3 regions of the Oceanobacter sp. ABM4_470 genome follow, and region 1 is predicted to be linked to each of the others. Evidence: predicted binding sites of a transcription regulator. Region 1 holds the regulator's gene; each other region holds the start of a gene.
What was found. Region 1 encodes FNR, which switches genes on or off when oxygen is low (the NO sensors DNR and NnrR bind a similar motif). Its sites were predicted from a motif close to TTGATNTANATCAA; they were not measured.

Region 1 (3,260 bases):
AGCCCGGAGCAAAAGCTGGTGCAAGTCAAAGAGTGGCAATCCCGTGGCGAAACCGTCCTGATGGTTGGCGACGGCATTAACGACGTACCGGTACTGGCGGCCGCCAACATTGCCATTGCCGTCAGCGAAGCAACCGATCTGGCCAAGACCAACGCCGACGCATTACTGACAGGCGGCCAACTGGACGTGCTGGTCAGTGCCATTGAGACTGCTCGCCGCACCCGCGCTATCATCAAACAAAATATTGGCTGGGCACTGGGCTACAACCTGATTGCCCTACCGGTTGCCGCCATGGGCTATGTACCGCCATGGGCCGCTGCCATTGGTATGTCGTTCAGCTCACTACTGGTGGTTGGCAATGCCCTGCGATTGGGGCGAATACCGTCAAAACAGGCTCCAGCAGCTGTGACAGCGATGGAATCACCCATAAAATCAGCAACGAAATCAACAACAAAATCTGGCACTGCCTGAGCAACGGCAGCCCAACATAAATACGAGTTTCTCTTCGGATAACTGCGATGGATATTATCTACATTCTGGTTCCGCTCTCGATTGTGCTGCTCGGCATCGCCGTCAGTATTTTTTTCTGGGCGGTCAAAGCCGGTCAGTTTGACGACCTGGAATCCCCCGCTCACAAGATCCTGTTCGATGACGACGAACCGCAAACGCCCTACCGCGACTCTTCGAAAGGACCTGCATCGGACAATCCGGACTCCGGCCCCAAGCCATGACCGAACCGCTATCGTTACTCACGGCACTGCTGCTCGGTCTGTTTGGTTCGTCGCACTGCCTGGTCATGTGTGGTGGTATTGGCGCTGCGATTGGCAGCCAGCCGGGAAAATCGCCATTTTTGAATGTTTTCGCCTTTAATCTGGGCCGAATCACGACCTATATCATTTTTGGCGGTGTTGTTTCGGTGGTAGGTTTGTGGCTGCAACAGCTGCAGACCGAAATGATGCTGGTGATGCGCAGTCTGGCCGGGGTGTTATTGGTTCTGATGGGCTTGTATGTTGGCCGTTGGCTGATGTGGCTCACCCATTTTGAACAAGCCGGTCAACACCTGTGGAAACGAATCCAACCTGCCACCGGTGCGCTGTTAACCAAACAAGATACCCCCAGCCGATTACTGCTGGGAATGCTCTGGGGCTTACTGCCCTGCGGCTTGATCTACAGCACCTTGAGCTGGGTCGCCGCCAACGGTGATCCCGTCATGGGCATGTTGAGCATGTTATTTTTTGGATTGGGTACCCTGCCTGCGCTATTTGCCAGCTCGCTGGCGGCCCGATCCATCAGCACGTTTTTGAATCTGAAATCTATAAAGCAACTGGCTGGCGCACTGCTGGTTGGATATGGCCTCTGGACCCTCTGGGCGATTTGGCACTGACAATATCCAACTTGACAGTCGGACTGTCCGACAAGACCATATGCGGTTCAAGTCAGATGGATCTGGCGCTTAGGCCAGTAACGGTACTCACTATGAAAACGAACTCTATTGCTCACCCACCGCTGCGTGGCAATCAGCCTCACTGCCAAACCTGCTCCCTTAATGCCTTGTGCTTGCCTCTGTCGCTCAGCGACAGCGATATGGAACGTCTGGACGATATCATTCGCCGCGGCCGCCCAATTCAGAAAGGCCAGCTGTTGTTCCAGCAAGGCGATGAGTTTCAGTCTGTGTTTGCCGTTCGTACTGGCGCGCTGAAAACCTACACCCTCGCCAGCAATGGCGAAGAGCAAATTACCGGCTTCCATCTGGCCAGTGAATTGATTGGCCTGGCAGGCTACGATGGCGGCAACTACCCGCTGACGGCCAAGGCGCTGGAAACTACCACTGTCTGTGAGATTCCGGTACACCAGCTTGAAACCCTGACCGATGAACTGCCAGACTTGCGCAAGCAGCTGATGCGTACCATGGGCAGCGAGATTCGTCACGACCAGAACATGATGCTGCTACTGAGCAAGAAAAATGCAGAAGAGCGCGTTGCATCTTTCCTGATGGATATTTCCAACCGCTACGCCCGCCGAGGCTTCAGTGCCACCCACTACCGCTTGCCGATGTCCCGTGTTGATATCAGTAACTATCTGGGTCTGGCCGTGGAAACCATCAGCCGCGTATTCACGCGCTTTCAGAAGAATGGCCTGATCGAAACCCAAGGTAAGGAAATCATCATCGCCGATATGGATCAGCTGCTGGAAATGGCCGGTCTGGTTGACAATTCCGAGTGCGAAACGGAATAACCCTTCGTGTGATGCTATTGAAAAGGCAGTGCCCCTCCCTGGGCACTGCCTTTTTCATTTCGACCGCTACTTTCGCTGTAAGGAACGCAGGGTCTGAATAGCTTCTACGTCCTGATCAATGCGCGACATGTTTTCCATCATGCTGTTGATATATCCGGTCGAGTCGCTAACCTGCTTGCCGGCTTCCAACGACGAACTCACCAAACTGGCCAGCTCGCCACTGAGCATCTGGCTGCCGCCTGAGATACGCCCAAGAAACTCTTCCGTATGAGCAATGGCTTCCTGAATGGAGCCAATGGAACCGGTAACGGCGTTGATGGTATCGCCGGTTTTATTGAGGCTATCCTGGGTTGTATGCGAGAGCTGACGCACTTCATCGGCTACAACAGCAAACCCACGCCCTGCCTCCCCTGCCCGAGCTGCTTCAATCGCCGCGTTAAGCGCCAACAGGTTGGTTTGATCAGCAATTCCCGAGATGGCCGACAGGATTTTCAGCACTTCCTCAGAGTTGCTGCGCAGCGTGCCCACGGTGGAATGAAGCTGCTCACGCTCGGCACTTTGCTGTTCAATGTCATTGGAAAAACCCAGAAACTTCTGCTGCACATCGGTCAGGATGGTGCCCGTTTGCTCTGCGTAGTCTGACACCTTGTCAAAGCTGGCAACAATGGTATGCAACAGCGAACGATACTCACCAAGATATTCTACTAGCGTATTCTGTAAACTATTGATGCGCTGCAAGCTGTTAATCTGCATTTGCAGGTAATACTCACGGAATTGGGCATAATGAAGCGCGAAGTTGTCGGCATATTCATCACTGAATTTGGCACCCTGTGGCACCCGAAACAGACACAGCGCAGTCAGTGTCTGGTTCATATGCACACCCAGCAATTCACCGAAGGTGGAAAATCCGGCCACCGGAATGTCCTTGAACTCGGTAACCCGAGACAGATTGTCGGCGTTGTTCAAACGCCGCAGGATGCAATCATTGGCCAGCATGGCAATCGGTCGTCCGGGTTTGCCACTCA
Region 2 (3,260 bases), 410 kb from region 1:
CAGCACGGTACGGCCTTTCGGAAGGTCTTCAGCAGGGGCAATACCGGCCAGCGCCACCAGCCGTAAAAAGCTGACGCCCACCAGCATCGCCAACAACATCTGGTTGCCAGCGACCGCTTTCAGGAAATACAAGGTCGTTTGATTGTCGGCCGGGAATTGGCCGGGTTCGACGCCGGCACTGCCGGTACTCAGCACATCAAAAACTACGGCAAACAACAGCCCCAAAACCCCTGCCGCCACCAGAATGCCAATTTGCTTTCGCTGTGCCGCTTTCAACCGAGGAATTAGTAGAAAAGCCGCCAGCCACAACGGCACACCCGCAATCCATTCCGGGAATGGCAGCAACAACTCCCGCGTCAAAACCATCACCATGGCAAGCAACAACAGGCAGCCCGCCACCACACCGGTTATCGCCAACCCAGAAGGTTCAGTACGAAGAGAGAGCCACGACTGACGCATAAAAAGTTCAAACCCGATCCATTACCAACAAGGAATCGAGTGTGCCAGTATTCAGCACGAAGGCGCAGTGATTTGTTACAAGACAGGCTGTTCTAAGTTAAACCAGCAGGCCCACTAACTGTCGTTAGCGGGCCTGTTTGGCTAGTAAGGAGGAATTGAAGGCGACAGAGCGAAATCAGAACGCTGCGCGGAAGATTTCACAGACTTCGTCAAAGCTTGGCTGAATAGGGTTGGTTAACCCACAGGCGTCTTTCATGGCGTTTTCGGCCAGTACCGGAATGTCCTTCTCGTCTGCGCCCAGCTGTGCCACACCTGCTGGAATGTTCACATCCGCCGCCAGCGTGCGAATCGCTTCAATGCACACCTTGGCCGCCTCATCGGCGCTCAGGCCCTGCACATCACAACCCATTGCCGCGCCCACTTCACCCAATCGAGCATCCGCTGCCCTGGCGTTAAATGACTGAACATGCGGCAGCAAAATGGCATTGCACACCCCGTGTGGCAAGTCGTAAAAACCACCCAGTTGGTGCGCCATGGCGTGCACATAACCCAACGACGCGTTGTTGAACGCCATCCCGGCCAAAAACTCGGCATAGGCCATCGCCTCGCGAGCAGCTGTGTTACTGCCGTCTTCTACCGCTGTACGCAAATTGGCACTGATCAGGCGTACCGCCTGCAAGGCGCAGGCATCCGTGATTGGCGTCGCGGCTGTCGACACATAGGCTTCAATAGCGTGCGTCAGCGCATCCATGCCGGTGGCGGCAGTCAACGCTTTCGGCATACCAACCATCAAATCCGGGTCATTCACCGACAGCACTGGTGTGGTGTGTTTGTCGACGATGGCCATTTTCACGTGGCGTTCATCGTCGGTGATGATGCAAAAGCGGGTCATCTCACTGGCCGTGCCCGCGGTGGTGTTGATGGCTACCAGAGGCAATTGCGGCTTGGCAGACTGGTCGACGCCCTCGTAGTCCTTGATAGAACCACCGTTAGCCGCCACCAGTGCGATGCCTTTGGCGCAATCGTGTGGCGAACCGCCACCCAACGAAATAACGAAGTCACAATCGTATTGTTGCAAAACCGCCAGGCCTGCTTCCACGTTGGCCACATTGGGATTTGGCTTCACCTCGTCGAACACCACCGAAGTGACATCATGCTCAGACAACAGCTCAGCAACTTTGCCGACCATACCAGTCGCAACCAGCGGGGTATCGGTCACAATCAGTGCCTTGCGCCAGCCCCGTGACTGAATGTCAGCAGCTGCCTCCTGCAAGCTGCCGCTGCCCATCAAGTTAACGCTTGGGATATAGAATGCGGTTGCAGTCATGGTCTGCTCCTTCTGGTAAGAACTCACTTTGATAACGACAACCTACTCCTGCCATCGAACGGTAAACTTGATGCAGAGCAAGCCACTGGTCCACTGCCAACAGCAACTTGACCTGTGTCGATAAGACCCTACCGGCTCAAAGACACGATCACCTGATTCAAATTTCCCTGACGCATCACCGCATCCACAAACCAGACTGTCTTTTTAACCAATACCATTGCTGATTGCATGGTTTACCGCTTTCATGCCGTTATACTGCTGCCTTGCGCTTTACAGCCAAGTATCCGAACGACAACACCGACCCAACCGCAGAATTTCACCATGCCGCGCCCGCCGTCTTCCAAGCAGCCTAAAAAATCGTCTTCCAACTCGCCGTCTGATTCCGCTCCCGTAAACCCATGGACTGATCCATCAGCCCGGGCGTCAGGTAAGCAACCCGGAAAGGACGCCGATTCAGGACACCCAAAAGCCAGAACCAAAGGCAAACAACAGACTGTTGGCAGCAAGGCAAAACGTCCGGCTGACAAAGCGAAAAAAGCGCCGCAGCTGCACCCACGCAACCGGCATCAAACGCGCTACGATTTTGATGCGCTGACCAAAGCCAACCCGGACCTGACCCGCTTTATGGTTGTCACACCGGCAGGCAATGACTCCATCGACTTTACCAACCCTGAAGCCATCAAGGTGCTGAACCGTTCGTTGTTGATGCAGTGGTACGGGCTAACACATTGGGACATTCCCGAGGGCTATCTGTGCCCTCCCATCCCTGGCCGCGCTGACTACATCCATAATTTGGCCGACCTGCTGGCCACGACCAATAACGGTAAGATTCCCCTGGGCCGAAAGGTTACTGCACTGGATATTGGCTGCGGTGCCAATTGCATTTATCCAATCATCGGCAACAGTGAATACGGTTGGTCGTTTGTGGCTGCAGACATTCAAGCCGATTCATTGGCATCGGCACAGCGCAACATTGACGCCAACCCAATGCTCAAAGCCAGTGTAAAACTACGTGAGCAAACCGACGCAAATTATTGTTTTAAAAGCATTATTAAATCGAAGTATTTCGTTGACGTTACCCTTTGCAATCCACCATTCCACGAGTCTGCCGAACAGATGGCCCGAGGCAACGAGCGTAAATGGAAGAATTTGGGCAAGTGGGACGGCAAGCAACAAGACCCCAAGCAGCTGAACTTTGGCGGTCAAAGTAATGAGTTGTGGTGCGACGGTGGTGAAGCCGCATTTGTGGCAAGAATGATTCGGGAAAGCCGGGATTACGGACAGCAGGTCGCCTGGTTCACTTCGCTGGTGTCCCGTCAGGCGGCCATCCCTGCACTGAAACACGCTTTGAAAGAAATCGGAGTGAAGCAACAGCGCGTGGTGGAAATGAGTCAGGGGCAAAAATCCAGTCGTTTCATCGCCTGGACCTTCCAAAGCGACAAAGCGTTAGAGACCTGGGCCAAAAACCGCTGGT
Region 3 (3,260 bases), 1.8 Mb from region 1:
AGCAAGATAGGGAACGGCGATATACGGTAGTACAGGTCCTGGCGGAAGCGCCCTTCGGCGACCATTTCCAGCAGGTTGCGGTGGGTGGCGCAAATGAGTCGGAAGTTGGCTTTGCGTTCGGTCACGCTGCCTACCGGGCGATAGGTGCCGGTTTCGATCAGACGCAGCAGTTTGACCTGCATAGGCAGTGGAATGTCGCCCACTTCGTCAAGAAACAGGGTGCCGCCTTCGGCGGACGAAACCAGCCCTTGTTTGCGCTGGCTGGCACCGGTAAAGGCGCCTTTTTCGTGGCCGAATAGCTCGCTTTCAAACAGGCTTTCGCTAAGGCCAGAGCATTCCACGGTCACGAACGGCCGTTTGGCACGGTCGCTGTGTTCATGCAGGTATTGGGCAGCCAGTTCCTTGCCGGTGCCGGATTCGCCCAGCAGCAACACACTGATGTCTGACGGCGCGGCGCGGCTTAATAATTCCAGCATCTGATTAAAGGCCGGACTGAAGCCAACCATGCGGTTTTTCTCAAACCGGTCCGGGGCATGCACCTGATGCATGATTTCAACGAAGTATTCGATCTCGCCAGCGCTGTTGTGCACCGGGGTCAGTTCTACATCAATGTGCTCTTTGCCATTGGGGGTGTTGTGAATGTGCAGTACCCGCTGGCGCTGATTGGTGCGCAGACAGCCTTGCAGCGGGCAGTCTTCGCCAGCGCGGTCGCAAGGTGCTTCGTAGCCATGGGAGACTTCATAACAGTGTCGGCCCAGCAATGCCGTGCTGCCAGAGTAAGCTTCCCGGTAGGCGCGGTTGGCGGCCCGAATCACGTAGTTGCGGTCCATCAGAATCGCCGGTGAGGCAAAAGCGTCCAGCAGGGACGAAATAGCCGGAATGGTTGGGTAGGCGTTGTCTGACATAGTTGGCAAATCTTATGACAAATTTGTCCTGATGGTGCGACAGGTTTGACATATTGGCAAGTAGCTTTCCACAAATCTTCTAGACCAGCTTTTATTGGCCAGTTAATTTTCCTTCAAAGTTATCTTTTGTGAGTCGATTTATCTGGCTCGTAATGTCCAAATCCAGTCGGCTTATTGATGTGTCTCAATGAAAAATTGGACTGACCACTTTCCTGTGATCCATTTCAAAGTCTGGCACTCGGCTTGCTACTCCTCTCAGAAACAGGGACCCGTTGGTTGACATCTCTCATGGCTGCGACTTCCGGTCGCATCGGTCCCGTGAGGGGCGGCGGGTAAGCTGCGGCGGCAGCTGAGCACCCATCGATCATCGTTCAGACCCGGCGTGGCGAGTGACGCGCCGGTTATTCAGTGACATTCACTCACATCTTAATCATCAACGTTCTGGGGCGTTGCCTTTGGAGGATAGCCATGATCAGTGAAACCATGGTGGAGCTGTCGCGGTGGCAGTTTGCGATTACTGCGCTGTATCACTTTCTGTTTGTACCCCTGACCCTGGGGTTGTCGTTCATTCTGGCCATTATGGAATCTGCTTACGTGATGACGGGTAAGCAGGTTTATAAGGACATGGTGAAGTTCTGGGGCAAGTTGTTCGGTATCAACTTTGCGCTGGGCGTTACCACAGGTCTGACCATGGAATTCCAGTTTGGTACCAACTGGGCTTACTACTCTCACTATGTTGGAGACATCTTCGGTGCGCCGCTGGCGATTGAAGGTCTGATGGCGTTTTTCCTGAAAAGCACCTTTGTGGGCCTGTTCTTCTTTGGCTGGGACCGCATGAGCAAGTTGCAGCATCTGGCGACCACCTGGCTGGTGGCGCTGGGCTCCAACTTTTCGGCGCTGTGGATTCTGATTGCCAACGGCTGGATGCAAAACCCGGTGGGTGCCGAGTTCAACATTGACACCATGCGTATGGAAATGACCAGCTTTACCGACGTGCTGTTTAATCCGGTGGCGCAGGTGAAGTTTGTTCATACCGTGTCAGCCGGTTACATCACCGGTGCCATGTTTGTGTTGGGGATTTCTTCGTACTACATGCTGAAAAAGCGTGATCTGCCGTTTGCCCGTCGCTCGTTTGCCATTGCATCCAGCTTTGGTATGGCAGCGATTCTGAGTGTGATTCTGCTGGGTGACGAATCCGGCTATGAAATTGGCGACGTTCAGAAAACCAAGTTGGCGGCCATTGAAGCCGAGTGGCACACCCACGAGGCACCAGCGGCGTTTACGCTGATTGGTCTGCCCAACGAAGACACCATGGAAACCGATTACGCCATCAAGATTCCTTACGTGCTGGGCCTGATTGCCACCCGTTCGACCACCGAGGAAGTGACCGGTATTTCCGATTTGCTGGTAGAGCACGAAGGCCGCATTCGCAACGGCATGGATGCCTATCAGCTGTTCAATGACCTGAAAGCCGGAGACAAATCGGAAGCCAACATTGCTGCTTTTGACGACGTGAAAGACGACCTGGGTTACGGCCTGCTGTTGAAGCGTTACACCGACAACGTCGTGGACGCTACCGACGAGCAAATCAAGGCGGCGGCACGGGATTCCATTCCTCCGGTAGCGCCTATGTTCTTCACCTTCCGCATCATGGTGGCGATGGGCTTCCTGATGTTGATTCTGGTGGCGCTGGCGTTCTGGCACTCCGCCCGCCAGACCATCGATCAGCAAACCTGGCTGCAAAAAGCCCTGCTGTGGGCGATTCCTGTGCCCTGGATTGCTTGTGAAATGGGCTGGTTCGTGGCCGAGTTTGGCCGCCAGCCATGGTCGATTGGCGAAGTGCTGCCAACCTTCCTGTCAGCGTCTACCCGTTCCGAGCTGGATCTGATTCTGAGCATCGCCTTCTTTGTGCTGCTGTACACCGGCTTCCTGATTGCCGAGGTGTACCTGATGTTCAAGTACGCTCGTCTGGGACCGTCGGCACTGCACACTGGCCGTTACCACCACGAAACCGGTGCTGAACAGCCAGACAGCGGCCTGACCGGCGCTGCTACCCCAGCCACTCAACCCATGCTGTCTCGCAAAGACAACGCCTGATCAGGAGAGCCAACAATGGAATACGAAGTATTAAAAGTCGTTTGGTGGGTTCTGATTGGCGTGTTGCTGATCGGCTTTGCCGTTACCGACGGGTTCGATATGGGTGTCACAGCCCTGCTGCGCATCATTGGTCGCACCGATAACGAGCGCCGGGTCATGCTCAATACCGTCGGCCCGCACTGGGACGGGAACCAGGTGTGGTTTATCACCGCCGGTGGGGCGATTTTTGCGGCTTGGCCAGTGGTCTATGCGGTGGCG

Region 2: a site for FNR is predicted at 1,854-1,867, ahead of yiaY (L-threonine dehydrogenase). Genes of this name have one in related genera too.
Region 3: a site for FNR is predicted at 1,080-1,093, ahead of ACXADJ_RS12580 (cytochrome ubiquinol oxidase subunit I). Genes of this name have one in related genera too.

The regions. Positions count from the first base shown of each region.
Region 1 is NZ_JBSWTR010000001.1:1,100,259-1,103,518, reverse strand. It holds gene ACXADJ_RS04830 (heavy metal translocating P-type ATPase) at 1-471, shown strand, start outside; gene ccoS (cbb3-type cytochrome oxidase assembly protein CcoS) at 519-731, shown strand; gene ACXADJ_RS04820 (sulfite exporter TauE/SafE family protein) at 728-1,384, shown strand; gene fnr (fumarate/nitrate reduction transcriptional regulator Fnr) at 1,477-2,235, shown strand; gene ACXADJ_RS04810 (methyl-accepting chemotaxis protein) at 2,302-3,260, opposite strand, start outside.
Region 2 is NZ_JBSWTR010000001.1:1,511,476-1,514,735, forward strand. It holds gene ACXADJ_RS06710 (hypothetical protein) at 1-459, opposite strand, end outside; gene yiaY (L-threonine dehydrogenase) at 635-1,786, opposite strand; gene rlmF (23S rRNA (adenine(1618)-N(6))-methyltransferase RlmF) at 2,108-3,260, shown strand, end outside.
Region 3 is NZ_JBSWTR010000001.1:2,860,392-2,863,651, reverse strand. It holds gene ACXADJ_RS12585 (sigma-54 interaction domain-containing protein) at 1-905, opposite strand, end outside; gene ACXADJ_RS12580 (cytochrome ubiquinol oxidase subunit I) at 1,374-3,002, shown strand; gene cydB (cytochrome d ubiquinol oxidase subunit II) at 3,018-3,260, shown strand, end outside.